4 regions of the Brevibacterium sp. LS14 genome follow, and region 1 is predicted to be linked to each of the others. Evidence: riboswitches for the same ligand, from Rfam matches in the RefSeq annotation. Region 1 holds a riboswitch; each other region holds the start of a gene.
What was found. A riboswitch is a leader RNA that binds a small molecule or an ion and turns the genes downstream of it on or off. The one in region 1 is predicted to bind thiamine pyrophosphate.
Positions count from the first base shown of each region.

Region 1 (7,131 bases):
TCTGCGCGGAGGCCGCCCTCCGCGCAGTGTCGGCGCTCACCGCACAGGTTCGGCCGCGGGCACCGCGAAGACGCCCGCGTCCCAGTCCTGCAACGCGTGCGCCGAGGCCCAGAAGTGGAGTTCGTAGACGCACGCGCGTTCGAACGCGGCCCGCATCCGCGCCGCCTCATCGGCTGGCGCCCGGTCGAGTTCGCGTTCGAGGATCTCGACGGCCTTCCGCGTCGACTCGTCGAACTCCGGGGCGTCGTAAGTCTGCACCCACGTCCGATACGGGTGGTTCTCGTCCATCTCTCCGGCGCGCTCGATGAGCACCTTGCCCATGTGCGCGTACACCCAGAAGCAGGGCAGCACTCCCGCGACGCCCTCACCGTAGGACCGGGTCGCGGCCGTGGCGACGAGGAACGAGACGTATCCGAGCGTCGTCGGCGACGGACCCACCCGGTCCTCGGCCTCGAGCTGGGAGTGCGCCTGCCCGAGGCGGGCATCGGAGAGCAGTTGGGCGTGCATCTCCTCCTCGACGGTGATCGCCTCCGCCGCCGAGGTGGACCAGAACCGGGACTCGTCCCGGTCCGTCGTCTTCCCGGCGAGGAAGGACATCGCCTTCGCATATCCGCTGAGGTAGATGCTGTCCTGAGTGATGTAGTTCGTGAACGCAAGAGGATCGAGGCTGCCCTCGGCGAGCTGGCTGAGGAACGGCAGCGCCTCGATCGCCTCGATGATCGGGCGGACGTGGTCCCAGAGTTCGGTGGTCTGCGGGCCGGCGGCGAAGGTCGTCGTCATACGTGTCTCCTTGGGTCGAATCGTCGTCGATCGGGTCGGGTCCGGGGCGCCGCGGTGCTGCGATGGTGAAGCGCTCCGGGTACGGTGCTCGGGCGGGGTCAGCGGCGGACGATGTCGACCTGATGGTCGACCGGTCCGTGGGCGCCCGCGGGGTCGAGGCTGACCTTCCAGTCCGCCGCCGAGGCGAGCGCCCGGGCAAGGAAGTCGAGTCCCCGTTCGACTGCCTGCCGCATGTCCTCAGAGGCCAGCGTCTTCCCGCCGTTGGCCCGCCGGAGGACGGCCGCCTCGGCGGTGATCGCAGCCGAGAGCGTGCACCCGGTCCCGTGCGTGTTCGGGGTCGCGATCCGAGGGTGGGCGAACTCGGTGACCTCCCCGTCGGCGGTGACGAGGATGTCGGCGACCTCGCCGTCTGCGGCGTGCCCGCCCTTGAGGAGGACGGCGCGCGTGCCGCGCGCGACGAGCTCCCTGGCCTGGTCGCGCATCTGCTCAGGGGTCGTCGCCTCGGGCACGTCGTCGCCGAGGAGGAGGGCCGCCTCGGGGAGGTTCGGGGTGATGAGGTCGGCGGCCGGGAGCAGGCGCGTGCGCACGGCGTCGACGGCATCGACCTCGAGGAGGCGGTGTCCGGAGGTCGCGACCATGACGGGGTCGACGGTGAAGAACCCGAAGTCGGAGGTCGCTGCCCGGTCGACGACGAGGTCGACGAGCGACCGGGATCCGAGCATGCCCGTCTTCGTCGCGTCGACGGGCATGTCATTCAGCACGCTGTCGAGCTCATCGGTGACGAAGTCCTCGTCGATCGGGTAGACGCGGGACACCCCGTGGGTGTTCTGCGCGACGAGGGCGGTGATCGCCGTCGTCCCGAGCACGCCGAGGGCGGTGAACGTCTTGAGGTCGGCGTGGATTCCCGCCCCGCCGCTCGGGTCGGTGCCGGCGATCGACAGCGCGATCGGTGGTCGCTCGCTCATGCCTGTTCCCCGTCCTTTCGGGTGCCGTCGCCGAAGGCGTCGAGGAGGTCCGCGGCCGCCTGCTCGGGATCCTCGGCGCGGCAGATCGCGGAGACGACGCAGATGCCGACGAGTCCTCGTCCCCGCAGTTCGTGCGCGCGCTCGGCGTCGATGCCGCCGATCGCGACCGCGGGGATCCCCGCCGAGGCGGTGAGTTCGCCAAGGCGGTCGGGACCGATCCCGGCCGGGGCGTCGGTCTTCGTCGTCGTGTCGAAGACCGGTCCGATGCCGACAAGGTCGACGCCGCCGGTCTCCTGGGCCGTGGCGAACTCCTCGGGTTCGGCGGCGGAGAGGCCGACGAGGGGGCCGTCGCCGAGGAGGTCGCGCACCTCGGCGACGGGGGTGTCGGTCTGGCCGACGTGGATGTGGACGTCGCTGCCCTCGTCGAGGAGGCGGCGGGCGACGGCGACCCGGTCGTTGAGGAAGACGGGAACGCGGCGGTCGGTCCCGGCGATCGCCTCGGTGACGGCGGCGATGACCTCACGGGTGAGGACGAGGAATTCGGTGTCGTCGATGTCCTTGTCGCGGACCTGGACGACACCGACTCCCCCGGTCACGGCCGCGCGCACGGTCTCGGCGACGGTTCGTCCCGCCTCCGCGCACTGCGCGGTATCGGTGACGAGGTAGAGGCGGGTGTCGATGCCCGCGAGCCGATCGCCGCTCATACTGTGGTCACCTCGACCCGGGCGCGGCCGATCCGGTCGTCGTCGGTGGTGAAGAGCGCGTCGAGGAAGTGCACCGAGTAGGTGCCCGGTCCGAGCGCCCCGGTGGCGGCGGCCTCTCCGGCGACGGCGAAGTGGGCGTGGGCGGCGACGACTGCGGTGAAGCGCTCGAACGCGGCCGATCCTGCCGGGCCCGCCTGCGAACTCGTCCCCGCCGGCGGGACGGCGGCGAGGTAGGCGGCGGTCACGGCGCCGAGTGAGCAGCCGGTGCCGATGACGAGCGGCATGAATGAGTGTCCCCCGTCGACGCGGGCGATGTGGTCGGCCCCGTCGATGTGGGCGACGATGGCGTCCCGGGCACCGGAAACGGCGACGATGGCGCCGGTCGTGCGGGCGAGCTCGGCGGCGGCCGGGAGCACGGCGTCGACCTCGTCGGTGGACTCGACCCCGCGCCCGCCCGCTCCGGCTCCGGCCAGTGCCGCGATCTCCGAGGCGTTGCCGCGGATCGCGGTCGGGTGGGCGGCCGCGGCGCGGCGGATCCGGGTGGTGCGGTGGTCGGCAGCGCCGATGCTCACGGGGTCGAGCACCCAGGGTTTGGCATCCTCGGTGACGGCGTCGACGGCGGCGTCGGCGGCGAGGAACTGCTGGTTCGTCGCTGTGCCGAAGTTGACGAGCAGACCGCCGGCGAGGTGGGCGAACTGCGCGGCATCGGCGTCGTGGTCGAGCATCGCCGGTGACGCCCCGACGGCGAGGAGCACGTTCGCGCTGAACTGCTGCACGACCGTGTTCGTGATGCATTGGATGAGCGGGTTCGACGCGCGCAGCCGCGCATGCGCCGACGACAGGTCGATGTCGGTCATGACGATCCCTTCGCTAGCATGGCCCAGATCAGGTTCGATGGGTGTTCTCTCAGCCCTGCGCGAGTCGCACCGGGCACCCCATGTCATTTGCCCCCGACTGTATCACCGACACCTAGGGGGCGACGACGGCGCCCGCACGGCCCACCGCCGCGAACCCACCCGACCCCACTTTCAATCCAGCCGCCCGGCCCCGATGATTCACTTTTCGTCCGATCGATCTGGTCTTGAACCGACTGATCGGGCGAAAAGTGACTCAGTTCCGCCTCGGCGACCGACCCAGCTGCCTACCGGCAGCCGTCAGACCTCTGTCGCCCACCCTCCGACGCCTACCCTCTGCCGACGTAGCGCTGGCCGCGGCGGCTGATCGCGTCGATGACGACGGCGGTGAGGAGGACGAGCGCGGTGATGATCTGCTGCGCATCGGAGTTGAAGCCGATGAGGTAGAGGCCGTTGTTGATCGCTCCGACGACGAGCGCCCCGAGCACAGCGGCCCACGCCGATCCGCGCCCGCCGAAGAGCGAGGTGCCGCCGATGACGGCCGCCGCGATGGCGTTGAGGAGGTCCTGCGTGCCGACGAGCGTCGATCCCGCGTTCGTCGTCACCCCGGCCTTGACGAAGCCGAAGAGCGCGGCGAGGACACCGGCGGTCATGAACACGCTGATGCGCACCCAGGTCACCCGGATGCCGGCGCGCCGGGCGGCCTCGACCTTGCCGCCGACGGCGTAGATCGATCGGCCGTACTTCGTCTTCCGCAGCACGAGGTCGATGACGATCGCGATGACGAGCATGAGGAAGAACGGCATCGCCAGCCCGAAGTCCTGGTTGACGAGGATGAGGAAGCCGAAGACGACTGCGGTGAGAAGGACGATGCGGATGATCACCGACGTCCAGCTCGCGCTGTCGAGTCCGGCGTTGTGCCGCCGCAGCTTCGAGTGGATGAGCCCGGCGGCGAAACCGATGACCGCGACCGCGCCGAAGACGTACGCCCACATCGCGGGGAAGTAGTAGCTCGCGAAATCGAAGGCGAACGTGTCGGCCATCGAGAGGTTCTTCTGCGTGCCGAGCGTCGTCAGGGTCAGTCCGGTGAACGCGAGCAGACCGGCGAGGGTGACGACGAAGGCGGGAATGCCGACGACGGCGAAGAACCAGCCCTGGATGGCACCGACGACGAGGCCGAGGAGGAGCATGATCGTCAGGGCGATGAGCGGGGGCACTCCCTGGCGGACGACGAGGACGCCGAGCACGGAGGCGCAGAGTCCGCCGAGCTGGGCGAGCGAGAGGTCGATCTCGCCGAGGAGGAGGATGAGGTTGATCCCGAGGGCGAGGATCGCGAGGTAGGCGACCTGCGTGGAGAGGTTGACGAGGTTGGCAGGGGAGATGAAGTTGCTGTTCGCCGACTGGAAGACGATGACGATGATGACGAGGGCGAGGATGACCGGGAACGAGCCGAGCTGGCCTTCCTTGATCCGCCGGACGAAGGTGCGGACGAACCCCTCCTGCGAGATCCGTTCGTCAGTGATGAACGAGTTCCGGGTCATCGGCGCTCACCCCTGCGTGCCGCCCGCTGGGTGACGACGTTGTCGTTGGCTCCCGTGATGGCGGCGATGAGGACGTCGGTGCGCTCATCACCGGGGAAGTCGCCGGCGTCCTTGCCCAGGCGCAGGACGTGGACGCGGTCACACACGGCTTGGACGTCGGCCATGTTGTGGCTGACGAGGAGGACGCCGAGGTCGCGGTCGCGGAGGCGTTCGATGAGGTTGAGCACCTCGGCGGTCTGGGCGACTCCGAGGGCCGCGGTCGGCTCGTCGAGCATGACGATCGACGGTTCGCCGAGGAGGGACCTAGCGATCGCGACTGTCTGCCGCTGACCACCGGAGAGGGCGGCGATGGGCACCCGGACGCTGGGGATCTTCGCCGAGAGGCTGCGCAGCAGCTCCCACGACTTCGCCTCCATGGCGACTTCGTCGAGGACGCCGGCCCGGGTGTCCTCGTGGCCGAGGAAGAGGTTCGCCACCACGTCGAGGTTCTCGCACAGGGAGAGGTCCTGGAACACCGTGGCGACCCCCGCCTTCTGCGCGTCCTTGGGTGAGGAGAACCTCTGCGGGCGGCCGTCCATGAGGAGCTCGCCGTCGTCGGCGCCATGGACGCCGGCGATGATCTTGATGAGCGTCGACTTGCCGGCACCATTGTCGCCGACGAGCCCGACGACTTCGCCGCGGCCGATGGTGAGATTGATGTCGGTCAGTGCCTGGACGGCACCGAAGCGCTTGGATATTCCGCGCAGTTCGAGCACGGGCTGTGTGGTCGCCGACGCCCGCCCGAACGCGGGCGTCGGCTCGTTCGTCTGTGAAGTCATCGGCGTGCGCTCAGCGTCCCCTACTCGATTCCGGCATCGGCGCAGAGCTTCTCATCGATGCCCGAGCAGATGTCCGAGGCCTTGATCTGGTCGCCGACGATGTCCTTGATCGTGTCCTTCGTGACGACCTTGGCTTCGACGAAGTCGGTCGGCGTGTCCTTGTACGTCGTCGCGGCCTTCGGCTCCTCGCCGTTTGCGAGCGCGACCGCGGCCTTCGCCGCGTACTCGGCCTGCGGCGGGATGGACTTGTAGATCGTCGCGTACTGCTCGCCCTTGAGGATGTTCTGCAGGCCGTCGACTTCGGCGTCCTGGCCGGTGACGACGGGTTCCTGCTTCGCCTTCGTCGTTGCGGCGAGCACCCCACCGGCCGTGCCGTCGTTGGCCGCGTAGATCGCGATCGGCTTCTCTCCTCCGCCTTGCAGCTGGCCTTCGACCCACTGCCGGGCGTCATCGGGGTTCCAGTCGAGGGTGTCGTGACTGGCGGCGATGTCGACGCCGGCGGCCTTGAGGGTCTCCTCGGCACCGGCCTTGAAGTCGGCGGCGTTGGGGTCCTTCGGGTCGCCGTTGACCATCCACACCGGCCCGGACTTCGGGTCGACGCCCTTGGCCTTGAGCCCGTCGAGGAGGGCCTGACCCTGAAGGTTGCCGATCTTCTTGTTGTCGAACGAGGTGTAGTAGTCGGCTCCGTCGAAGAAGCGGTCGTAGGAGACGACGGGGATCTGCTTCGCTTCGGCCTTCGCCAGGGACGACGCGACCGCCGAGGCGTCGACCGGGTCGAGTACGATGACGTCGACTCCTTCGGTCACCGCAGCCTCGAACTGCTGCTGCTGTTGGGAGGCGTCCTGGTTGGCGTTGCGGTATTCGACCGTCGCATCCGGGTTCGCTTCGGCGACGTACTTCTCGAAATTCGGCTTGTCGAGCGACTCGTAGCGGGTGGTCTTCGACTCGGGCAGGAGGAGGGCGATGGTGACGTCACCGTCGGAGCCGGTACCGGATCCGGCCTCGTCGTTGCCCTGGCCCTTCTGGTTGCCGCAGCCGCTGAGGGCGAGCGCGGAGATCGCGACGGCGGCACCGAGGACGGTGAGCCGGCGGTGGGCGCGCCTCGGCGATGCTGATTCGCGGGTGTGGGAACTGCGCATTCTCGAAACCTTTCCTCATTCTGACAACGTTGTCAGGATGGTAGTCATATTTCGCTCACCGATGAGGTTTGTCAACTGTCCGCGCGGAATTCCCTCCGAGGATCCGACAGCCGCCTGCTCAGCGTGCTGCGACCTGGCGCGGTGACTCCTCACCGCTGCCGCGACGGATGAGGCGGACCGGGGTGAGGCCGTTCGCCGAGGTGAGGAGGGGTATCGACCCTGTTCCGGAGCTGCGACGGTGGTCCCCCGTGAGGACCCGCACTGCCTCGGCGGACATCGCGTCGACATCCGGGTCGACGACGGTGACGTCGAGGAGGTCTGCTCCGGGGA
Region 1 covers NZ_SJXG01000049.1:121,802-128,932, forward strand. Annotated here, with positions in the region: gene EZE58_RS09995 (TenA family protein) at 37-780, opposite strand; gene thiD (bifunctional hydroxymethylpyrimidine kinase/phosphomethylpyrimidine kinase) at 879-1,745, opposite strand; gene thiE (thiamine phosphate synthase) at 1,742-2,449, opposite strand; gene thiM (hydroxyethylthiazole kinase) at 2,446-3,306, opposite strand; TPP riboswitch at 3,294-3,397, opposite strand; gene EZE58_RS10015 (ABC transporter permease) at 3,633-4,844, opposite strand; gene EZE58_RS10020 (ATP-binding cassette domain-containing protein) at 4,841-5,662, opposite strand; gene EZE58_RS10025 (substrate-binding domain-containing protein) at 5,683-6,801, opposite strand; gene EZE58_RS10030 (LacI family DNA-binding transcriptional regulator) at 6,920-7,131, opposite strand, start outside.

Region 2 (7,131 bases), on a different contig from region 1:
CGCCTCGACCCCCCTCCTCCCACCCGTCCGTCGAGGTGAACTGTGACACAATCGGGATATGACCCGCACTGCCCTCGACTTCGACGAGAACTGGTTCGACGACAACGAGTTCGCCCAGCTTCGTCGCCGTCTCCCCATCCCCTATGTCAATGCCATCCCCGTCCGCGTCGGAGAGGCCGGCGATGTCGAGGAGATCGGCCTCCTGCTGCGCCGCCTCGACGACGGCACCCTGGGTCGCGAGGTCGTCGGCGGCCGCATCCGCTACCACGAGTCGATCCGCGCGGCTCTGCTGCGCCATGCCGAGAACGACCTGGGTCCGCTCGCGCTGCCGGTCGTCCCCCCGGCCATCGCGCCGTTCCACATCGCCGAGTACTTCCCCACCGAGGGAGCGGCGCTCCTCCACGACCCGCGTCAGCACGCGATCTCGATGTGCTTCGTCATGGAGGTCCGCGGCGAGTGCACCCCGCGCGCGGACGCGCTCAGCCTCGACTGGCTCACGCCGTCGGAGGCGCTGCGCGAGGACATCGCGAGCGAACTCTCCCACGGTCAGGAGCACATCATCCGCGCGGCCCTGAGTTACCTCGGCTTTCCCATCTGAGGCCGGGCTGTCCATCGGGCCTGCGCCCGGCGCCTACGCGGGGTGCCGCCCGGTTTTCCGCGGCGCGCTGCGACTCGAGGACGCTCAGTGTCGATTCGCGAGCCAGAAATCGACACTTGGCGTCCTCGACTCGGCAACCCCATGCGCCCGCCGGCCGCTCAGCCACCCCGCGGGCGTACAGCCACCCCGCGGCGCCACAGCAACTCGGCGGTGCCACAGCCACCCCGCGGCGCCACAGCAACCCGGCGACCGCCTCGGCGACTTTTCTACACGCTGTAGAAGTGCACTGGTAGACTGGAGGCGACGACGACGGATGTGGTTTTCGGGGCCGCCGTCATCGTCAGGGTTGGTCAGGCCCCGTCGAGAGGACTGCCATGAACGCTGACGCCCACCGGAACCCCGCTCGCCAGGCCGCTGCGAACCCGACCGATGACCGCGCCGCCGACCCGCGGCCCGCCGAGTCCGGACTCAGCCGCGACCTCGGCGTCCTCGTCGGCTTCGACGGATCCGAACTCGCGGCCCTGGCCCTGCGCTACGCCGCGATCGAAGCCCTCCACCGCGGCGTCCCCCTGACCGTCGTCACGGCGTTCACGATGCCGCTGATGATCTACCCGAACATGGCCTCCATACCCTCCGAACCCGAGGACGAGGCCGCACTGCGGGGAGCCGAGAAGCTCCTCGCCGAGGCGTCCGAACTCCTCGCCGATCATCCCGAACCCGTGACTTACGCGGCCGAATCCGGCGACGCCGCCGGCGTCCTCGTCAACCTCAGCTCCAACGCCGAGGTGGTCATCGTCGGCGCCCGAGGGCGCGGCGGGTTCCTCGGTCGCATGCTCGGATCGGTCTCCACGGCCCTGCCCCCGCACGCGCACTGCCCGACGATCGTCGTCCCCCAGCACTCAGCACAGCGCGGCGAGGCCCGCGGACCGGTCGTCGTCGCCGTCGACGGTTCGGAGGCCGCGCGGATCGCGATGTTCACCGCCGCCGAGGTGGCCGCCTCGAGGGAGGCCGGACTCGAGGTCGTCTCCGTCCTGCCCGCCGGCGAGGAGTGGCTCTACTGGTATCCCGAGCTCGAGCTCGGCGCCGACGTCGCCGACCGTCGGCAGAAGCAGCTCGAGACCGCGCTCTCGGCGGAGGCGGATGCGCTCGGCGAGCAGTTCCCGAGTCTGCCGATCTCCACCTCGGTGGTCGTCGGCGATGCGACCGCGATGCTCTCGGAGGCGACGAAGCGGGCGCAGCTGACGGTGATGGGCACGCGTGGTCGCGGAGCGGTCAAGAGCGCGCTGCTCGGCTCGGTCTCCCGCGGGGTCCTCCACCATGCCGAGGGTCCGGTGATGATCGTCCCGAGCTGGCCACAGCCGCACGACACATGACGACCATCGCCGCCTGCCTGATCGCCTGACGCGGTCCCGACAGGCGGCGCGGCGGGTGCTGTACAGTAAGTCTCACGACAGGGGAGCGCCAGCAGGGGCGCTGAGAGTGCAGATCATGCTGCAGACCCTCGAACCTGATGCGGCTAGCACCGCCGAAGGAAGTCGAGACTCTTCTACCCCTCCTTGAGACACGAGGAGGCACAATGCCGAGAACCACCGCGCCCGGAACCGCCGCGAAGTCCGCACCCGCCTACACGCAGGCCCCGCCGACGAAGAAGTGGCGCGTCGTCGACTACGTCGTCACCGCGGTGCTCGGCATCGCGGTCGGCCTGATCTTCTGGGTGCTCGCCGCCAGCTGGAAGGTCATCGAACTCGGCTTCCAGGCCTTCCCGCCCTCGATCGGACTCATCGCCGGACTCTGGGTGCTCGCCGGACCTCTGGCCGGCGCCATCATCCGCAAGCCCGGTGCCGCGCTGCTCTGCGAGGTGCTCGCCGCGATCGTCGAGGGCGTCCTCGGCTCCCACTTCGGCTCGACCGTGCTCCTGTCGGGCTTCATCCAGGGCCTCGGTGCCGAACTCGTCTTCGCCGCCTTCGGCTACCGGAGGTTCACGCTGTGGGTGACGACGCTGTCCGGTCTCGTCGCAGCCGCCTTCATGGCCGTGAGCGAGAACATCCTCTACAACGCCGAATGGCAGCTGACCTACCAGCTCGCCTACGCCGTGTGCGCGATCGTCTCCGGCATCGTCATCTCCGGCATCGGTGCGTGGTACGCCTACCGTGCGATCGCGAAGACCGGGGCGCTGTCCTCGTTCGCCTCCGGCCGCATCCGCTGATGGGTCTGCCGATCCGCGCTCGCGGCTATTCGTGGCGGCACGCCGATCGGGACACGCTCGCCGTCGGCCCCCTCGACCTCGACATCGCCGCAGGTGAGAAGGTTCTCCTCCTCGGCCCGTCAGGGGCGGGGAAGTCGACACTGCTCCACGCGATCGCGGGTGTCCTCCCCGTCGAATCGGGTGAGGCCGGAGGAGAGCTCGTGATCGGTGACGCCCCACCGGATCCTCGCCGAGGTGTGACCGGGCTCGTCCTCCAGGACCCCGATTCGCAGGTGATCTTCTCCCGCGTCGGCGACGACGTCGCCTTCGGAATGGAGAACATCGGGATGAGCGCCGAAGTCATCGACGAGCGCATCCCCGCCTCCCTGGCAGCGCTCGGCCTCGACCTGCCCCTCGACCACCCCACGGCCGCACTCTCCGGGGGCCAGAAGCAGCGCCTCGCACTCGCCGGCATCCACGCGATGGCACCCGAGGTCATCGTCCTCGACGAACCGACGGCGAACATCGACCCCGCCTCGGCGGCCTCGGTCCGGGACGCGGTGCTCACGGTCCAGGCGGCCACCTCGGCGACGATGATCGTCGTCGAGCACCGGGTGAGCCTGTGGTCGGACGACGTCGACACCGTCATCGTCCTCGGCCGCGGTGGGGTCGTCGCGCAGGGATCGCCGTCCGCGGTCTTCGGTGATCCCGCCCTCGCCGAGGTGCTCCGGGCCACCGGGATCTGGGTGCCCGAGTCCGGCTCCCGCACTCCCCCGCGTCAGCCGGGAGCGTTGCGATCCGGCGAGCCGGGAGGGACGGTGCTCACCGCTGAGAGGCTGAGTGCGGCCCGGCCACGGGCGGGGGTGCCTGCGACCACCGACCACTCGCTCGAGATCCGAGCCGGCGAGGCGGTCGGCATCGTCGGACCCAACGGCGCCGGCAAGTCGACGACGGCGCTCACCCTGGCCGGACTCATTCCCGAGTTCGCAGGCGAAGTGCGCGCCCACGGGACACTGGCCGAAGGCGCAAAGCACGAACGGCCCTTCCGCTGGCCGTCGGCCTTCCTCGCACCGAGGATCGGAATGGTCTTCCAGGAGCCCGAACACCAGTTCCTCAAGGCCAGCGTGGCCGACGAGCTCGCCCTCGGCCCCAGGTTGGCCGGATGGAGTGAGAGCGAGGTCGAATCGCGGGTGACCAGCCTGCTCGAGACACTCGGGCTCACCGAGATCGCCGACGCCCACCCGCAGGGACTCTCCGGCGGCGAGATGCGGCGGCTGTCAGTGGCGGCGATGATCGCGCCCAGGCCGCGGGTCCTCATCGTCGACGAGCCGACATTCGGTCAGGATGCGCTGACCTGGGCGGGACTTGTCACGCTCTTCCTCGACGTCCTCGACCACGGCAGCGCGGTCGTCGCCGTCAGCCACGACCACGACTTCCTCGACGCGATCGGGGCCAGGCGTGTGAGCCTCGGAACGAGCGCGCAGCCGCTGCGAGGTGAGCGCGTTGAGTGAGGCCGCGCCCGCCCGAGAGAGGGTCGCGATCGAGGATCCCGGTCAGCTCATCCCCGTCGTCCGGTCGACTGTGCTGGTCCGGTGCAATCCGCTGACGAAGATCGCCGTCGCCCTCATCCTCATGGTCGGGGCGCTGCTGAGCATCGACATCGTCTCGGCCGGGGTCGTCCTCGGCTTCTCCCTGCTCGCTCTGCCGCTGAGCGGGCTCGACCTGTGGGCAGCACTCAAGCGCCTGTGGTTCCTGCCGCTCGGGGCGCTGCTCGCGGCATGGGGCACGGCGATCCTCGCGGAGAAGACCGGGGCGGTCGTCGTCGATCTCGGTCCGATCCTCATGACGACCGGGTCCCTCGAATCCGCCGCGGCGATCTTCGTCCGTGCCCTTGCGCTTGCCGTCCCGCTTGTCGTCCTCGCCTCGACGATCGATCCGAGGGATCTCTCGGATGCGCTCGTCCAACATCTGCGACTGCCGGAGACCGTCGTCGTCTCGGTGCTCGCGGCCTCGCGTCTGCTCGGCCTCCTCGTCACCGAATGGCAGACCCTGGCGATGGCGCGTCGCGCCAGGGGGCTCGCCGGCGGGTCCGTGCTGCGGCGCACCGGAAGCCTCTTCGCCGGGATCTTCGTCCTCCTCGTCCAGTCGATCAGGCGGGGGACGAGGCTGGCGATGGCGATGGAGGGTCGCGCCTTCGGGCGACGGGGACGCACGTGGCGGCGACGCTCACGATTCGGGATCGCCGACGCGGTCGTCGTGCTCACCGCGCTGGCCGTCACCGTGGCGGCGATCGCCTCGGCGCACCTGCTGGGGACATGGAACCCGATCATCCCCGGCTGAGGCGGGCTCACACCTGACCGATGAGGTCCTTGAGGTGGGAGCGCCAGTCTTCGAGCGCCTCGGCGCTGGGCAGCTTCGAGGCGGTGAGGGCGAGGAGGGTGCGGTCGTCGTCCTTGGGTTCGGCGGCGGCTTCGACCTTTGTGCCGTCGACGAGGTTCGCTCGCCAGTAGGAGCGCTTGGGTGTGGTTGAGACCCGCGGTTCACCGTCGAGCGCGACCCCGCCGAGTTCGCCGTCGACGAGGGCGGCGACGCGGTCGATGACGTCGCCGCGCTCGCCGGTCACAGTCCGGGAGACGGCGACGTCGAAGGTGCCGTCGGCGCGCTGGCCGGGGACGCGGCGCCCGATCTCCTGCTCATAGGCGACGACGGCCCCTTGCACCCACCATCCGTGGTTGTCGACGACGCCGTCGAACTGCGGGTAGAGGGCGTCGGCGAGTTCCTTGTGGCTCGCGTCCTTCCCGCCGGCTTTCTCGAGGCGCTGCCGGGTCGTGGACCAGGGCTCGCCGAGGGCCCGTTCGATGGACTCGATGTTCTGCGCTTTCGTCGCCATGGTCTGAGTCTATGACGCGTGCGCGGTCGCGGCATCGCTGCGGCTCTGCCTGCTCGACGTAGACTGCCGCCATGGCGGGCGAGGCTGAGTACACCGAAGACGAGAAGTGGCTGGTCGTTCGCGGTCGGCGATGGCGGCGGACCGATCCCGCCCTGCCCGATCGTGTCGTCGAGGACCTCAAGAGCCACCTCGGTCGGGCGCGCAACGCGGTGAAGGCGGCGAGGAAGGCCGAGGATTCAGCGGCACTGCGGCGAGCCCGGGATCGCGTCGACCTCGCGAAGAGAGGGCTGGGCGAGCGCGGGGAGAAATGGTGGGAGCTCCCCGTCGATGAACGGCTGACCCGAGCCGAGGAGGCTCTGAGCGAGCTCAGTCGATGACGACGAGCTCAGTCGATGACGAGTTCGCCCATCTCGTCCCAGCCCTCGCCGTCGATCTTGCGGGAGATGATCTTCGGTGTCGAGGCGAGCAGCGGACGCATGGATTCGAGGCCGGCGGCGAAGTGGTCGCTGTTGACGTGCGGCTCGGCGCCCTCGTCGGTGAATGCCTCGACGAGCACGAACTCGTTGGGCTTGTCCAGGCTGCGCGACCATTCGAACCAGAGGTTGCCCGGTTCGGAGCGGGTGCCTTCGGTGAAGTCCTTGACGACGGCGGGGAAGGATTCCGCGTTCTCAGGCTTGACGTCGAATTTCGCGACGATGAAGATCATTGTGCTTCCTTGTCTCTCGGCAGCTGGACTCTGCGGGCAACGGGCCCTGCCACCACCCAATCATGAACAGCCCGCTTTGACGAGTCCGCGCCCGTGCTGCCTCAGGGCGGGCCGCGCCTGACTGCGAACGCTCACCCCCGGAACCCCCCCAGGCACCCGTCCACGAGGAGGATCCAGTGCGATCCGGGCCCGATTTTCGGATCGGATCCTCCTCGTGGGGGCGATCAGTCGGCAGTCGCCCGACGCAGAAGAGCGACGAGCGCATCCCGCTCCTCGCCGCTGAGCGCATCGACCGGTGCCTCAACGGCCAGCGCGTCGAGCACGTTCGCACGACAGTGGAGTCCAGCCTCGGTGAGCGAGACGAGTTTGGCGCGTCGGTCCTGCGGATGCGGACGACGTTCGACGAGCCCCTGATCCTCCATCCGGTCGACGACGTAACCGGCGTTCGACGTCTCGCAGCTCATGTGCTCGGCGAGCTCGGTCAGGCGCATCGGCTCGCCCAGCTCGCGCAGCGCGATGGCCTGTGAGGCTGTGATGCCGAGACGGTCGGCGACACGACGGATATGAGAGTCCAGACGCTGGTTGAGGCGGGCGACGAGGCCGCAGAGTTCGACGTCGCTCCCGAGTCCGGACAGGGATTCAGCCATGTGCCGAGAATACCAGAATTTATCCGAACTCATATAGTCAAAGTTCGGAATCTATGTTTAGACTTCGTATTATCCGAACTCGGACCATATGGAGGTCTACGATGC
Region 2 covers NZ_SJXG01000011.1:64,709-71,839, reverse strand. Annotated here, with positions in the region: gene EZE58_RS01845 (DUF4916 domain-containing protein) at 59-598, shown strand; gene EZE58_RS01840 (universal stress protein) at 973-1,971, shown strand; TPP riboswitch at 2,041-2,149, shown strand; gene EZE58_RS01835 (ECF transporter S component) at 2,175-2,804, shown strand; gene EZE58_RS01830 (ABC transporter ATP-binding protein) at 2,804-4,294, shown strand; gene EZE58_RS01825 (energy-coupling factor transporter transmembrane component T) at 4,287-5,123, shown strand; gene EZE58_RS01820 (hypothetical protein) at 5,131-5,673, opposite strand; gene EZE58_RS01815 (hypothetical protein) at 5,745-6,050, shown strand; gene EZE58_RS01810 (putative quinol monooxygenase) at 6,059-6,379, opposite strand; gene EZE58_RS01805 (MarR family transcriptional regulator) at 6,604-7,026, opposite strand; gene EZE58_RS01800 (MFS transporter) at 7,128-7,131, shown strand, end outside.
Region 2: it holds a riboswitch for thiamine pyrophosphate, as region 1 does, so the genes downstream of both, EZE58_RS01835 (ECF transporter S component) here and thiM (hydroxyethylthiazole kinase) in region 1, are expected to answer to the same signal.

Region 3 (7,131 bases), on a different contig from region 1:
GCAGTCCCGCCTCGGTGAGCGTGATGCCGAGGTCGGCGGCGATATCGGTGAGCAGCCCGGCGAGGACGAATTCGGAGGTGCCCTGCGCGAAGACGGCAAGGGCAAGGAAATAGAGCAGAGCAGGCATGAGCCGGCCTTTCGGATGAGCAGTGAATGGATTCTTCCGAAGGGCACTGCCGATGCCGGGCCTGTGTGCGGCTGAGACGTGCGCGCTGAGGTCTATCGGGCTATCGGCGTGCCGACAGCCCGGTCCTGGATGCTTCTGGTGTGCTCACGCTCTCAGGCTAACGATCCCGGCCGCGGACAGCAAAGCGTCGGGCGGTCACGGTGACCGCCCGACGCAGAGGTGAATGGTGCCGGGGTGGCTCAGCTGGGCGCCGGCTCAGCCCTGAGAGGTGGCTGCGCTGCCGCCGGAACCCGAGCTTCCCGAACCGGAGCCGCTGCCCGCACCACCGGAACCGGAGCCGGAGCCTGAACCGCCGGAGCCGCTCGATCCGCTTCCGCTCCCACCGGAACCGCTGCCGCTCGATCCCGAGCCTTCGGAGCTGCTGCCGGAGCCGGACGTACCCGAATCGCTGCCGGAGGTGCTGCCCGATCCGTCCGAGGTGGTCGAGGAGTCCGAGCCCGAACTGCTCGATCCCGAGGTGTCCGAGGACGTCCCGCTCGTGTCGCTGCTCGAGTCCGTTCCCTGCTCGGTGCCCGTCTGGTCGCCCTGGGTGGTCGACGTCGAGCTCTGGTCGCTCTCACCGGTCGTCGACGAGCTGCTGTTGCTGCTGGTGTTGGCCTGCTCACCGTTCGCGCTGGAGTTCGACGAACCCGAACCGCCGTCGCTGCCGCCCTCGCGCGAAGTGTCGGATTCCTCGCCACCGGAGCCGCCCGTCACCGACTTCGAGATCTCTGAGGTGCCCGGAGAGATGTCGGCGTCGGTGAGGTTCTCGGCGATGACGACTCCGCCGAGGCCGATGCCGAAGGCCGCGACGCCGATCGTCACAGGGTAGAGGACGCGCTTGCGCTTGAGCTTCTGCCACCACGACTTCGGTTCGTCGTCGGTGTTCGTGCCGGCCGCGGCCTCGGCGTCCGCTTCGGCCTCGTCGAGGTTGCCGAACGCGGTGTCGCTGCGATCGCCGTCGCCCACGGCTCCGTGGACGGCCGTCTCATCAGGGGCAGTGCCGTCGGTCGGCGAGGTCGTTCCGTAGACGGCGGTGGCGTCAGGGTTCGCGTCCGGGTTCGCGTCAGGGGTGCGCAGTTGGGGACCGGCGGCCGCGGCCGCCCCACCGAGGGCAGCTCCGCCTCCGGCAAGCGGCAGACCTGCACCCTTCTTCACCGCGGGGGCGAGCTTTGCGCCGACCTCCTTGACCGCTTCTTTGCCCTTCTCAAGGCTCTTGCTGTAGAGGCTCACGGCGACCGCAGTGACGATGCTCGCGATGCCTGCGCCGATGACGGTGCCGGCGACGCCGAGCTGTCCGCCGATGACCGATGACGTCGCTGCCGCACCGGCGCCGGCCAGCAGCTGGGTGGCCGACATCCCGTTCCCGGACTTCTCCTTCTTCTCGCCGTCCTGGTCCTCGCCGATCTGAGCATCCTGTGCCACGGTGGGCGCGACAGCCGTGGACTCGGTATGCCCCGCAGCGGGCTGCGCTGCCGTCGGCTGGGCGGCCGTCGGCTGCGCTGCCGCGGGCTGGGCATCATGACGAATGGGGTTGGGCGGCATGACCGGGGTCGTCGCCGGATGCGCCGCTGTCATCTCCTCGGTGATGAGCGGCAGCGTCTGTGACGGCTGGGTGCCGTGGGTCGGCTGGGCACCAGGGGTCGGCTGCGGCATCGATCCCGCGGCGCCGTTCGCGCCTGCGGGATCGGACGAGTTGTGCGGGTCTCTCTGTTGCGACGCCAAAGTACCTCCCAGAACGTGTGTCAGCTCCCAGTATTCTCCGTGGAAGTCCAGAGACCCTGACCGGGCCCACCCGAGCCTGGGAGCCTCCTGGACGCCCGGCCGACGACTCCGCTGATGACCAGCAACGACGCCTCGACCTGTGACCGCCGGTACACCCGACTCGCACGTTTTCCTCAGGATTCGCTTCCGTGTGGGCGCGACCGGAGCCTCCCCCTCCTCAGCTCATCTCGATGACGCCGAGGCGGCCCGGCAGCTCCTCGGAACCGTCGAGTTCGAGGAGGGTGAACCGCCCCCATCCCTCGACCGGTTCGAGTGTGAGGACGAATCGTGGCCGCTCGGCGGGTGCGGGCAGCATCGTCAGGGCAGGGTGGTCGCCTTCGCGCTCGGTCATGAGGTTGATCGCGAAGCAGGACTCTCGCAGTTCGGTGAGAGCGACGTCGGCATCGCCGCTGAAACGCAGGGGACGCCCGGGGCCCGCCCGGTGGAGGGTGCCGTCGATCGACAGGACCACCTCGGCGGTGGGACAGAAGATCCGATCGAGTCCGGGCAGGGACGAGAACGGACCCGGACGATCGAGGCGGGCGATGCTCAGCCGCCACCGGCGGCGATCCTGGGTTAGGCGCGCGGATTCGTCGAGTGAGACGAGTTCGGTCGTCTCACCTGCGCCATTGGCCCACGGTCTCGGTGCGATGTCGTCGAACGACGCGATGAGGTCCATGCTCGCCATCGTAGACGCGGGCGCCGTCACGGCTGGCCCGCGCCGCCTCAGTCGGCCGGCACCGCCTCAGCTGACGCAGAGGCAGAACGGATGGCCGGCGGGGTCGAGGAAGACGCGGAAGGTCTCCCCCGGCTGCACCGCGGCCTTGCCGGCACCGAGTTCGATGACCTGTGCCTCTGCGGTGTCAAGGTCGTCGACCATGACGTCGATGTGCATCTGCTGCGGATGCTCCTGGCTGGGCCAGCTCGGGGCGTGGTAGTCCTCGACCTGCTGGAAGCAGATGGGCGGCCAGGAGTCGGATGTGATCTCAGCCCACGTGCCGTCGTCGTCGACGCGGACCTGCCAGTCGAGGAGGTCGCCGGAGAAGCGGGCGAGCTCACCAGCATCCGGAGCGTCGAGAACGATCACGGGCTGCTTTGCGATAGCCATAGCCTGAGTCTACGCCGGTGGACGGACGCGGTGAACGGCTTCGGCCGGGAATCCCCGGACCCGTAGGATTGTTGAGCAATACGTCCAGCGTTCCGACACGACATCGAGAGGCCTTCCATGAGCACCCAGCAGCTGCCCGTCGCCGACAGGCCCGCGGTCTACATCATCCACGACAACCCGGAGTGGATCACCCCCTTCGCCGAGGCGCTCGAGTCCCAGGGCGTCGACTACGTCGAATGGCTGCTGCCCGGAGCGACGATCGACCTGGCCGCCGAGCCGCCCGAGGCCCTCTTCTGGTCCCGCCTCTCCGCGTCCTCGCACACGCGCACCGACCCGCATGTCAAGGACTTCGGCCGGGCGGTGCTCGCGTGGCTCGAGGCCGCCGGTCGGACGGTCATCAACGGTTCCGACGTCTACGAGCTCGAGGTCAGCAAGATCCGCCAGCACCGTGAACTCGCAGCCCACGGCTTCGACGTCCCCAGGACCGCCGCCGCGTTCGGGAGCACCGCGATCACCGAGGCGGCTGCGGACTTCGCTCCCCCGTTCATCACCAAGCACAACCAGGGCGGCAAGGGCCTGGGCGTGCGCCGGTTCGACTCCCACGCCGACCTCGAGCAGGCGATCGCCGACTTCGGACCCGACGGCGCGGACGAGCCGATCGACGGCATCACCCTCATCCAGGAGTACCTGCAGCCGGCCGCACCGTTCATCACCCGCGCCGAGTTCATCGGCGGCCGGTTTCACTATGCCGTGAGAGTCGATGTCTCTGCCGGCTCGTTCGAACTCTGCCCCGCCGACGCGTGCGAGATCCTGACCGCTGGGACCGCCGGGGACCAGCGCACCGCCTCGGCGCCGGTCAGCCAGTTCACCCGGCGCGAGGAGATCACCGCACAGACCCCGCTCATCGGCCGACTCGAGGAACTGCTCCGCGACCTCGGCATCGACTTCGCCGGTGTCGAGTTCATCGAGACCGCCGACGGCCGGCAGGTCGTCTACGACATCAACACGAACACGAACTACAACTCGGCCGTCGAGGAGGCCGAGCGTGCGGCCGGCCGGCAGCCCGCGGCAGCGCGCATCGCCGAGGAGTTGAGCCTGCGCCTCGGCGCGGTTGCGGGCATTCCCGTGCCCTGACCGGGCCTGATAGTCTCAGACCACCACAGGGGAGCGCCTGACCCGGCGCTGAGAGTGCGAAGGCAGACCCTTACACCTGATCCGGATCATGCCGGCGGAGGAAGTTGGAGGAGACGAATGATCACTGTGTCCCAGGGCGGCGCCGTCGAGGCGCTGCGCGACTCAGCGGACGAGGACTGGTCGGCCGCGGTCGGCCACCGGTTCGTCGAGGAGCTCTTCGCGGGCACCGTGCCTGACGACGTCATGGCGACCTACCTCGTCCAGGACTACCAGTTCTTCGAGGATTTTCTCGCGATGCTCGGCGCGTGCGTCGCGCATGCCGACCGGATCGAGGCGAAGCTCCGCTTCGCCCGGCAGCTGGGGTTCCTCGAAGCCGATGAGGATTCGTACTTCATCCGCGCCTTCGCCGAGGTAGGGGTGACCGAGGACGACTACGCCGACCCTGTCCTCCTCGCTCCGACAGAAGGCTTCCGCGAGGTCATGCGGACCGCCGTCGCCTCGGCGTCGTACCCGGATCTCCTCGTCGTCCTCGTCATCGCCGAATGGCTCTACCTCGACTGGGGTGAGCTCGAGCGGGAGATGCCCACCCGTGCCGTCCACGTCGGCTGGATCGACCTCCACCGCGGTGAGGACTTCTCCGCGTGGGTGCAGTTCCTCGTCGACGAACTCGAACGCGTCTTTCCCCGGGGTGATGACGCCGAGTCGGTCACGACCCGAAAGCGGCTGACCGCGCTGTGGGGGCGGGCCGTCGGGCTCGAGCGCGCGTTCTTCGATGAGGCGTACCGGGCTCAGCGTTCGTAGACCTCGGCGGCCGCGGTGAAGAGCAGCGAGATCCCGACCGCGCCCGCGTCGGGGGTGCCATGGCCGCGCCCGTCGACATAGCTCGCACGACCGCGCCTGGCCTGGAGTTCGGCCGTGGCCTGGGCGGCGTCGGCGGCCGTCTCGGCGGCCGAGGCGAATCCTCCGCTCAGCGCTGAGGCGGTCGGTTCGAGGACGTCGATGACCGTCCGGTCGCCGGGCTCGGCTCCGCCGACGCGGCGGATCGCCGCCGAGCCGGCCGCGGTCGCCTGCTCCCAGACGGTCCTCGGGTGCTCGTCGTCCCCAAGCTTCGCGTATCCGGCGTTGAGCTCCTGGAAGAGCAGGCCGAGCAGAGGCCCGCTCGTGCCGCCGACGCCGTTGAGGAAGGCACGTTCGGCGGCGGCGAATCCCGCCGCGTCGGCCTCCTCCATGAGTCGGGTCGCATGGCGGAGACCGCCGCGGAGGTTGTCGCCGAAGTCGCCGTCACCGGTGACCTGGTCGAGTCGCGTGAGGTGGCCGTGATGCTCTTCGGCGAGTTCGGCGAAGCGGATGACGACGGCGGTCTCGAGGTCGGTGCTGCGATCCTGTGCGCGGGTGCGCAGTGTGCCCACGTCGGTCTCGTCTGCGCCACCCTGGTCGGTAACGCGTTCGGCGATAGATGCGGTCGGTGTGCCGTCGGCGACGGGCGCGGGGAAGGCCGCAGTGCAGGTGGCGGCTTCCCACCAGTCCAACCACTGCGGCTGCATTCGGGTGAGCGTGATCGAGAAGCCGGTCATGTCGAGGGCGGTGACGTAGTCGCCGACGAGGGACGCCGCGACCTTCTCGCCCTTGGCTTCGAGGGCGCGGGTGACGGCGTCGAAGACGTTGAAGAGCTCGATCTGCGTGCTGGCACCGAGTCCGTTGACGAAGACGAGGAGGTCGCCGTCGGCGGGGTCGCCTGCGACGGCGGCGTGGACCTCGTCGACCATCCTCGCCACGAGTGCGTCGAAGTCCTCCCGGTCGATCGAGGAAGCGGCACGTTCACCGTGGATGCCGACCCCGTACTCGAGCGTTCCCTCGGCCAGATCGAAGGCGGGCCTCCCTGTGTGGGAGTCGGTCTGGGCGCGGGCGGCGACGGCGAGGCTGCGGGAACGGTCGGCCACTTCGGCGCCGAGGTCGGCGAGTTCGTCGAGCCCGAGCCCGGAGTCGGCGGCGGCACCGAGGATCTTCTCGACGACGACGGTCGCTCCGGTGCCCCGGCGGCCGGTCTCGGTCTCGTCGCTGTCGGTGGCGATGTCGTCGTCGACGATGACGGTGCGTGTCGGGATGCCCGCGGCCTGGAGGCGTTCGGCGGCGATGGCGAAGTTGATGACGTCGCCGGTGTAGTTCTTGACGATGTGGAGGACCCCGTCTGCTCCGGCGACGGCGCGCGAGGCGGAGTAGATCTGCGCGTTGTGCGGGGAGGCGAAGACCTCGCCGGGCACTGCCGCATCGAGCATGCCCTGCCCGACGAAACCGACGTGCATGGGCTCGTGGCCCGATCCGCCGCCGGAGACGAGGCCGACTCGGCGTTCAGGGGTCCGGGTGCGGGAGCGGACGAAGAGCGGGTCCTCGGTGAGGGCCACACGGTCCGAGTGGGCGCGGGCGAAGCCGCGCAGGGCACTGATGGTCGGGGTGGGCGAGACGAAGAACGCGCTCATGGAGATCCTTTCGCAGGTCAGCGTCGTGTGCCGGTCCGGTGGGCAGTCGACGGCCACCGGCTGTGCGGACGGTGCCATGCTATACCTGCCCGGCGGAGTGGCAGGGTGGCTGTTCACCTGCCGACCGTCGGCGGATCCGCCCGGCTCGTGGCACTATTGACCGATGAACGATTCCCCCGTCGACCACGATTCCGAATGGATCCCGTTCGGGCTGTTCCGCCCCGACATCATCGAATCCGTGCCGCCGAAGTTCTTCCCCACCATGGTGTGGGGATACTTCGAGACGGAGGATGAGGACGGCGAGACAGGGTGGATCGAACGGACCACCGAGGGCGCGTCGTATGCGACGATCCTCTCGCAGATCGCCGGCTTCCTCGTCGAGACCGAGTCGGCGAACGCATGGGTCGACGACGACGTCGACGAGGAGACCGACGGCACGAGCGCCGACGCCCCGGTCAACAGCACCCTGTCCGATCTCAGCG
Region 3 covers NZ_SJXG01000044.1:190,867-197,997, forward strand. Annotated here, with positions in the region: gene EZE58_RS07535 (MFS transporter) at 1-127, opposite strand, end outside; gene EZE58_RS07540 (hypothetical protein) at 383-1,891, opposite strand; gene EZE58_RS07545 (HutD family protein) at 2,109-2,609, opposite strand; gene EZE58_RS07550 (VOC family protein) at 2,676-3,038, opposite strand; gene EZE58_RS07555 (alpha-L-glutamate ligase) at 3,156-4,172, shown strand; TPP riboswitch at 4,190-4,292, shown strand; gene EZE58_RS07560 (TenA family protein) at 4,290-4,973, shown strand; gene EZE58_RS07565 (dihydroxyacetone kinase subunit DhaK) at 4,961-6,649, opposite strand; gene EZE58_RS07570 (hypothetical protein) at 6,813-7,131, shown strand, end outside.
Region 3: it holds a riboswitch for thiamine pyrophosphate, as region 1 does, so the genes downstream of both, EZE58_RS07560 (TenA family protein) here and thiM (hydroxyethylthiazole kinase) in region 1, are expected to answer to the same signal.

Region 4 (7,131 bases), on a different contig from region 1:
CCTGCTCGCAGCTGCACGAGAGTGAGGTCGAGCAGCGGGGTCGCGACCCCGAGTCCCGCCGCGGTCGCCGCGAGGCTGCCGAGGATGTGCTCGGTCTCGTTGGGCAGTCCGGCGGTGACGTCGCGATAGAGCGATGAGGTGAATGAGGAGCCCTCGGCGGTGAGCATCGAGAGCGTCACCGCGCGGGAGCGCGCCGAGATCGGGTGTCCGGCGCCCATCGCCACGGCTTCGAGCTCGTCGACGATCGCGACGACGTGGGGTTCGCCGCCGGCGGCCATGATCGCCCCGACGGGCGCCCGGAAGAGGCACGTGACCACGCCGGCTGCGGCGATGAAGACCCACTTCTCCCAGAGTGCGTCATCGATGGCATCGATGACCTGGAGGCGGAAGCCGGGGACGTCGAGGGCCTCGACGATCCCGGAAGGCACCTCTCCCCCGCCGAGGCGGCCGATCGTCATCGTCGCCATGTCCGTCATCTGCACAACGTCGTATCCGCGCATCGTGCCGATGATCTTCACGAGGCCCCCGAGCACCTGCCCGGGGAACTCCCTGTCCAGGCGGTCGATATGGGCCATGCCGTTGAGGAACGGAATGATGAGCGTGTCCGGCCCGATCGCCGGGCGAATGTCGTCGATGACCTGGTCGAGGCCGCTGGCCTTGACGGCGATGAGGACGAGGTCCGCAGGGATCGGGTTCGCTGCGAGCTCCTCGGCGGTCGTCACGGCCACCGGGTTCGTCCTGTCCTCGTCGGGGCCGATGAAGCGCAGCCCCGATGCGCGCAGCGCCTCGGCGCGCTCGGGTCGGACGAGGAAGGTGACGTCACGTCCGGCTTCGACGAGGCGGGTGCCGAACGCTCCCCCGGTGGCCCCGGCTCCGGCGATGAGGATCCTCACAGCTCTCCCTTCAGGGTCGCTGCCGCTGCGGCGGGATCATCGGCCTCGGTGACGGCGCGGACGACGACGATGCGCTCGGCTCCGGCTTCGCGCACCGCGTCGAGCCGCTCACCGGCGGCGATGCCGCCGATCGCGAACCAGGGCGTACTCACCCGTCCGGTGATCTCCCGCAGGGGCTCGAGGCCGACGGCCGGTCGCCCGGGTTTCGTCGGGGTCTCCCACACGGGCCCGAGGCAGAGGTAGTCGATGTCGGGGTCGGCGTCGGCGGCGAGCGCCTGGTCGATCGAGTGGGTCGAACGGCCGAGGAGGACGTCGGGTCCGAGCACGGCACGGGCCTGGCCGCTCGTGAGGTCACCCTGTCCGACGTGGAAGACGTCGGCGCCGACGAGGAGGGCGACGTCGGCACGGTCGTTGACGGAGAAGAGCCTGCCATGGCGGCGGGCGGCGTCCCGGAGGACCTCGAGGGCGGCGATCTCCTCTCGTGCCTCCAGGCTCTTGTCGCGCAGCTGGATGATGTCGACGCCCCCGGCGTATGCGGCGTCGAGGAACGCGGCGAGATCGCCCTGCTTGGTCCTGGCATCGGTGCAGAGGTAGAGGCGGGCCGCCTCGAGCGCGCGCCGACGCGCGGTTCGAGTCGTGGTCTGCGTGTCTCGCTGGGCGGAGGACGTTGTCATCACGGGAACCATGCTCCTAGAGTAGAGGAGTTCGCGGGAGCCTCGCTGGGAGGCTGAGAGGGCTTCGTGCCGACCGCCGCACCTGATGCGGGTCATGCCGCCGGAGGGAGAATACAGTGCACGTCATCGTCATCGGGGCCGGGATCATCGGGCTCGCCACAGCATGGGAGCTGCGTGGCCGGGGAGCGTCGGTCACGCTCATCGACCCCGCACCCGGCGAAGGGGCCTCGTATGCCGCCGCCGGCATGATCGCCCCGGCCGCGGAGATCGCGTGGGGGCAGTCTCCGCTCTTCCCCCTCATGCGCACCTCTGCCGATCTCTACCCCGAGTTCGCCTCGCGACTCACCGCCGAGACCGGGCACGACCTCGGCGAGACGCAGACGGAGACCCTCGTGTGCGCCGGGGACAGGGCGGATCTCGCGACCCTGCGGGACCTGCGCGCCCTGCAGGCCGAGGCGGGGTCCGAGGTCGAACTCATCACCGGATCCCGGGCCCGCGATCTCGAGCCCGCCCTCTCGCCAGGGGTGAGCGGGGCGGTGCGCATCCCCGGCGATCATGCCGTCGACCCACGACGGATCACCGGCGCCCTGCTCTCGCTCCTCGACGACGACATCGTCCGTGAGGAGGCGACCGGACTCGTCCGCGTCAGCGGCCGCACCGTCGGCGTCGCTCTTGCCGATGGGCGCAGCCTCACCGCCGACCAGGTCGTCGTCGCCGCCGGTGAAGCGGTGGGGACGATCGCCGGCGTCCCCGACCTGCCGCTGCGAGCCGTGCACGGCGACATCATCCGGCTGCGCACCGACGCGAGCGCACCGCCGCTGCTCACCCGCACCATCCGCGGACTCGTCGCCGGTCGGCCCGTCTACATCGTCCCGCGCCCCGACGGGGAACTCGTCCTCGGCGCCACGTCCCGTGAGGACGGACGGCCCGGGGTGCTCGCCGAGGGAGTCCACCGTCTCCTCCACGATGCCGAACGGCTCGTGCCCGGGATCCTCGATGCCGAGATCACCGAGATCACTGCGCGTGCCCGACCCGGATCACCCGATGACGTGCCGTTCATCGGGCGCACGGACCCCGGCTGCGTCGTCTCCACCGGGTACTTCCGCCACGGGATCCTCCTCACTCCGCTCGGGGCCCGCCTCGGTGCCGATCTCACCCGCGGTGAGGACTCGCCGTGGCTGCCCGCAGGGGCGCCCGCGGCCCTTGCTCCCCGCCGCTTCTCCGAAGCCGCACAGTCGAACGAGAGCCCGTCTCCGCGCCTTGTGGCGGCGATGACCACAGCAAGGAAGGAACCATGACCATCACACTCAACGGGGAGAGCAGCGAGCTCGCCTCAGGCACCACGGCCCGCTCGCTCGTCGAGCACGTCACCGGCAGGCAGCTCGCGACGGACGGGACTCCCGTCGACGGAGGCCGTCTCGGGGTGGCCCTCGCTGTCGACGGTGAGGTCATCCGCCGTGGACTCTGGGCCGAGTTCGCCATCGTCGACGGCCAGACCGTCGACATCGTCACTGCTGTGCAGGGAGGCTGAGATGAGCTGGACGATCGACGGAGCGACCTTCGACTCCCGCCTCGTCATGGGCACCGGAGGGGCGAGCACCCTGAGCATCCTCGAGAACGCACTGACCGCCTCGGCGACGGAGCTGACGACCGTGGCGATCCGCCGTTTCGACGCTGACGCCAGGGACTCGGTCTTCGCCCTCCTCGAACGACTCGGCATCCGCTCCCTGCCGAACACCGCGGGCTGCTATACCGCCCGGGACGCTGTGCTCACGGCCAAGCTCGCCCGGGAGGCGCTCGAGACCTCGTGGGTCAAACTCGAGGTCATCGCTGACGAGGACACCCTCCTGCCCGACCCGGTCGAGCTCTTCCGGGCGGCCGAGGAGCTCGTCCTCGACGGGTTCACGGTCTTCGCCTACACCAACGACGATCCGGCGCTCGCGAAGCGCCTCGAGGACGCCGGGGTCGCCGCGGTCATGCCGGCAGGGGCCCCGATCGGCTCGGGTCTGGGCATCCTCAACCCCCACAACATCGAGACGATCGTCGCCCGTGCGCAGGTGCCCGTCATCCTCGATGCCGGCGTGGGCACGGCCTCGGATGCGGCGCTGGCGATGGAGCTCGGGTGCACGGCCGTGCTGCTCGCCTCGGCGGTCACCCGCGCCCATGACGCACCGGCGATGGCTCGGGCGATGGCGCTCGCCGTCGAGGCGGGCCGCCTGGCTCGGGGCGCGGGACGGATCCCCAAGCGTCCGCTGGCACTCGCCTCCTCACCTCACGAGGGCAGGGTCACCACGGAGAACCTGGTGATGGGGCCATGAGCGGGACACCTCTGCGCCCGCTCGTCGAGCCCGTCGACGCGCTCACGCCCGATGAGCTCGCCCGGTACGCGCGGCATCTCAGCCTCCCAGAGGTCGGAGATCTCGGCCAGCGGCGGCTGCGGGCCGCGCGGGTCCTCGTCGTCGGCGCCGGCGGCCTCGGAGCCCCGGTGCTCCAGTACCTCGGGGCGGCGGGGATCGGACTCCTCACCGTCATCGACGACGACCGCGTCGAGGTCTCGAACCTTCAGCGCCAGATCCTCCATCGCGATGCCGACGTCGGCCGCCCCAAGGCAGACTCGGCCAGGGATGCGCTGCTGCGCCTCGACCCGCATCTGTCCGTGACCGCCCTCGCGGAACGCCTGAGCCCGGACAATGCACTCGAGCTCTTCGCCGCCCACGATCTCGTCATCGACGGTGCGGACAACTTCGCGACCCGGTATCTGTCCAACGATGCCGCCGAGCTCACCGGCACCCCGCTCGTGTGGGGGACGATCTTCCGCTTCGAGGGCCAGGTGAGCACCTTCGTGCCCGGTCACGGACCGATGCTGCGCGACCTCTTCCCCGACATCCCCGACGCCGATTCGGTGCCCACCTGTGCCGAGGGAGGAGTCCTCGGCGTCCTCTGCGGTCTCGTCGGATCGACGATGGCCGCCGAGGCCGTCAAGCTCATCTGCGGCATCGGGGACCCCCTCATCGGCAGGCTCCTGCGCACGGATGTGCTGGGGACGACCTTCACGACGCTGCGTTTCTCCGCCGACCCGGATCGGCCTGCCGTGACCGACCTCACCGAGGTCGCCGTCGCGTGTGCGGCTCCCCCGGCAGCTTCGGCGCCCGCCGTCGACGAGGTCACCGTCGCCGAGGCTCGTGCGTTGGGGGCCGACGCGGTCATCGTCGATGTCCGCGAGGAGTGGGAGCGGCAGGTCCAGTCCATCCCCGGCACCGTCCATGTGCCCCTCGACGTCGTCGTCGACCGGGGGTGGCCGGCCCTCGACGAGGTGGTCGGCCCCGCCACCGACATCGTCGTCCACTGCCGGTCGGGAGTCCGGTCGGCGAAGGCCGTGGCGGCCGCGGCTCCCGGCACTCCGGAGGGAGTGCGCCTGCGCTCGCTGGCCGGCGGGATCGAGGCCTGGTCCGCCGCGGACTCCCCTACGCCCGCGCGCTGAGGCGACGGCGCAGGCCGGTCTCGCCTGCGGCCATGACCGCGGCATGCATCCTGGCCGACAGGGGGCGCAGCAGGCGTGGGGCCAGACGCGTCGTCGTCACGCACCACACGGCATCGATGACGGTGAGCGGTCCCGACCGGCGCAGCGTCCACACCCCGGTACCGCGCAGGTCCCCCTCGGCGCTGAGCACGACCTGCCGGGGCGGGTCGATCGCTTCGATGCGCAGCATCATCGACAGGGAGAGGCCGAGGGGGCTGCGCACACCGATCTGCGCCCTGGAGCCTTCGGCGAGCGTTCCGTCGACAGCGTGCACCCACGCCAGTCCCGGCCACCAACCAGGCCAGTCGTCGATGGCGGAGAGCACGTCCCACACCGGCTCGACCGCTTCGGCGACGCGCCAGGTCGTCTCGAAGTGGAACGGAGCGGACTCGCCTGATTCCGCTCGGGTGTGTGCGTGGCTCATGCCGGACCTCCGTTCGGCTCGTCGTCCTTCGACGGTAGTCTGGGGGACGTGTCCGAGGAAAGCCGCAGCTCCCGCAGACCGTCCCCGCTGGCGGGACGGAAACCGACCAAGGACGATCTCGCCCGCTTCGCCACCGACGATCCCGATGCGATCGACGATGTGCTGCCCGCGGGTTCCGGGCAGCTCTCCCTCCTGATCGTCGGCATCAATCCGGGTCTGTGGACGGCGGCGGTCAACGCCCCGTTCGCCCGCCCCGGCAACCGCTTCTGGCCCTCGCTCCACCAGGCGGGGCTCACCGACCACCTCGTGGATGCGTCTCTCGGCCTCTCGATCGAGGATGAGGAGCATCTGCTCTCCCGCGGCATCGGCATCACCAACCTCGTCGGTCGGGCCACCGCGAGAGCCGATGAGCTGAGGAACGAGGAGTTGCGCGACGGAGGGGCGAGGCTCGTCGAGCGCCTCTCGGAGATCCGCCCGAAGGCGGTGGCGATCGCCGGCATCACCTCGTTCCGCATCGCCTTCTCCCAGCCGAAGGCCACACTCGGGGTCCAGGACACGTCCCTCATTCCCGGCTGGCCTGCGGACATCGAGCTGCGGGTCGTCCCGCAGCCGAGCGGTCTCAACGCGCACTACAACATCGCCGCTCTCGCCGAGATCTGGCGTCAGGTTTGGGCCGACATCGCCGACTGACCGCAGAGCGTATGGGTCAGGGCTCCGTTGCGGTGCCGTGTCCGAAGTGCTCTCGGCAGCGGGCGACGTACGAGTCGAGGCCGCCGATGTGGCTGGCGTCGATGTCGGTGGCCGACCCGGCGGGTGCAGCGGCGATGCGCTCGTGGAAGACGGCGTCGCGCCCGCACACCGTGCACACTGCCGTGAGCTTCGTGACGTCCTCGGCAAGTGCCATGAACGTCGGCAGTGGTTCGAACGGATCACCGTCGAAGGTCACGCACAGTCCCTCGACGATGACATCGATGCCGCGGGAGAGGAGCTTCTCGACCGCGGGCACGAGGTCGGGGCCGAAGAACTGGGCCTCATCGATGGCGACGAGGTCGACGTCCTCGGCTCGGGCCGCCTCGGCGAGGGAGGCGACGTCTCCGACGGGAACGGCGGGCACGGTCACCCCGATGTGGGAGGTGACGGCGGAGAGCTCCGCCCTGGTGTCGAGGGAATGGCTGATGACCAGCGCTTCGACACCGGCGATGCGGGCGCGACAGACCCGGCGCATGAGCTCTTCGGACTTGCCGGAGAACATCGGGCCGGTGATGACCTCGAGGCGACCACAGGAGCCGGCTGGTGCGTGCATGACACCAGACTACGTCGGCTCACCCGTCGACGGTGACCTTCTTCGTCTCGACGTCGACGGTGACCTCGGACTCCGTGCCCGCGTCGTCGTAGTCGAACTGGTACTCGATGCGGTCGTCGTCGGATTCGAGCTTCCAGCTCGTCAGTCGGCCCTTGCCCTGTTCGGAGGCGCGGTTGAGGGCCTCGTCGAAGGGCAACGGGTCGGTGAGGTCGATGGCCTGCTCGGAGTCGTCGGTTGTGTCCTGTTCGGTCTTGGCGATCTTTCCCGACTGAGCGTCGACGTCGATGTCGAAGTCCGTCCTGTCCTTGAGGATCTTC
Region 4 covers NZ_SJXG01000031.1:166,393-173,523, reverse strand. Annotated here, with positions in the region: gene EZE58_RS03645 (2-dehydropantoate 2-reductase) at 1-893, opposite strand, end outside; gene thiE (thiamine phosphate synthase) at 890-1,567, opposite strand; TPP riboswitch at 1,591-1,693, shown strand; gene thiO (glycine oxidase ThiO) at 1,684-2,865, shown strand; gene thiS (sulfur carrier protein ThiS) at 2,862-3,098, shown strand; gene EZE58_RS03625 (thiazole synthase) at 3,100-3,885, shown strand; gene moeB (molybdopterin-synthase adenylyltransferase MoeB) at 3,882-5,048, shown strand; gene EZE58_RS03615 (SRPBCC family protein) at 5,032-5,511, opposite strand; gene EZE58_RS03610 (mismatch-specific DNA-glycosylase) at 5,560-6,201, shown strand; gene EZE58_RS03605 (thymidine kinase) at 6,218-6,814, opposite strand; gene EZE58_RS03600 (PepSY domain-containing protein) at 6,834-7,131, opposite strand, start outside.
Region 4: it holds a riboswitch for thiamine pyrophosphate, as region 1 does, so the genes downstream of both, thiO (glycine oxidase ThiO) here and thiM (hydroxyethylthiazole kinase) in region 1, are expected to answer to the same signal.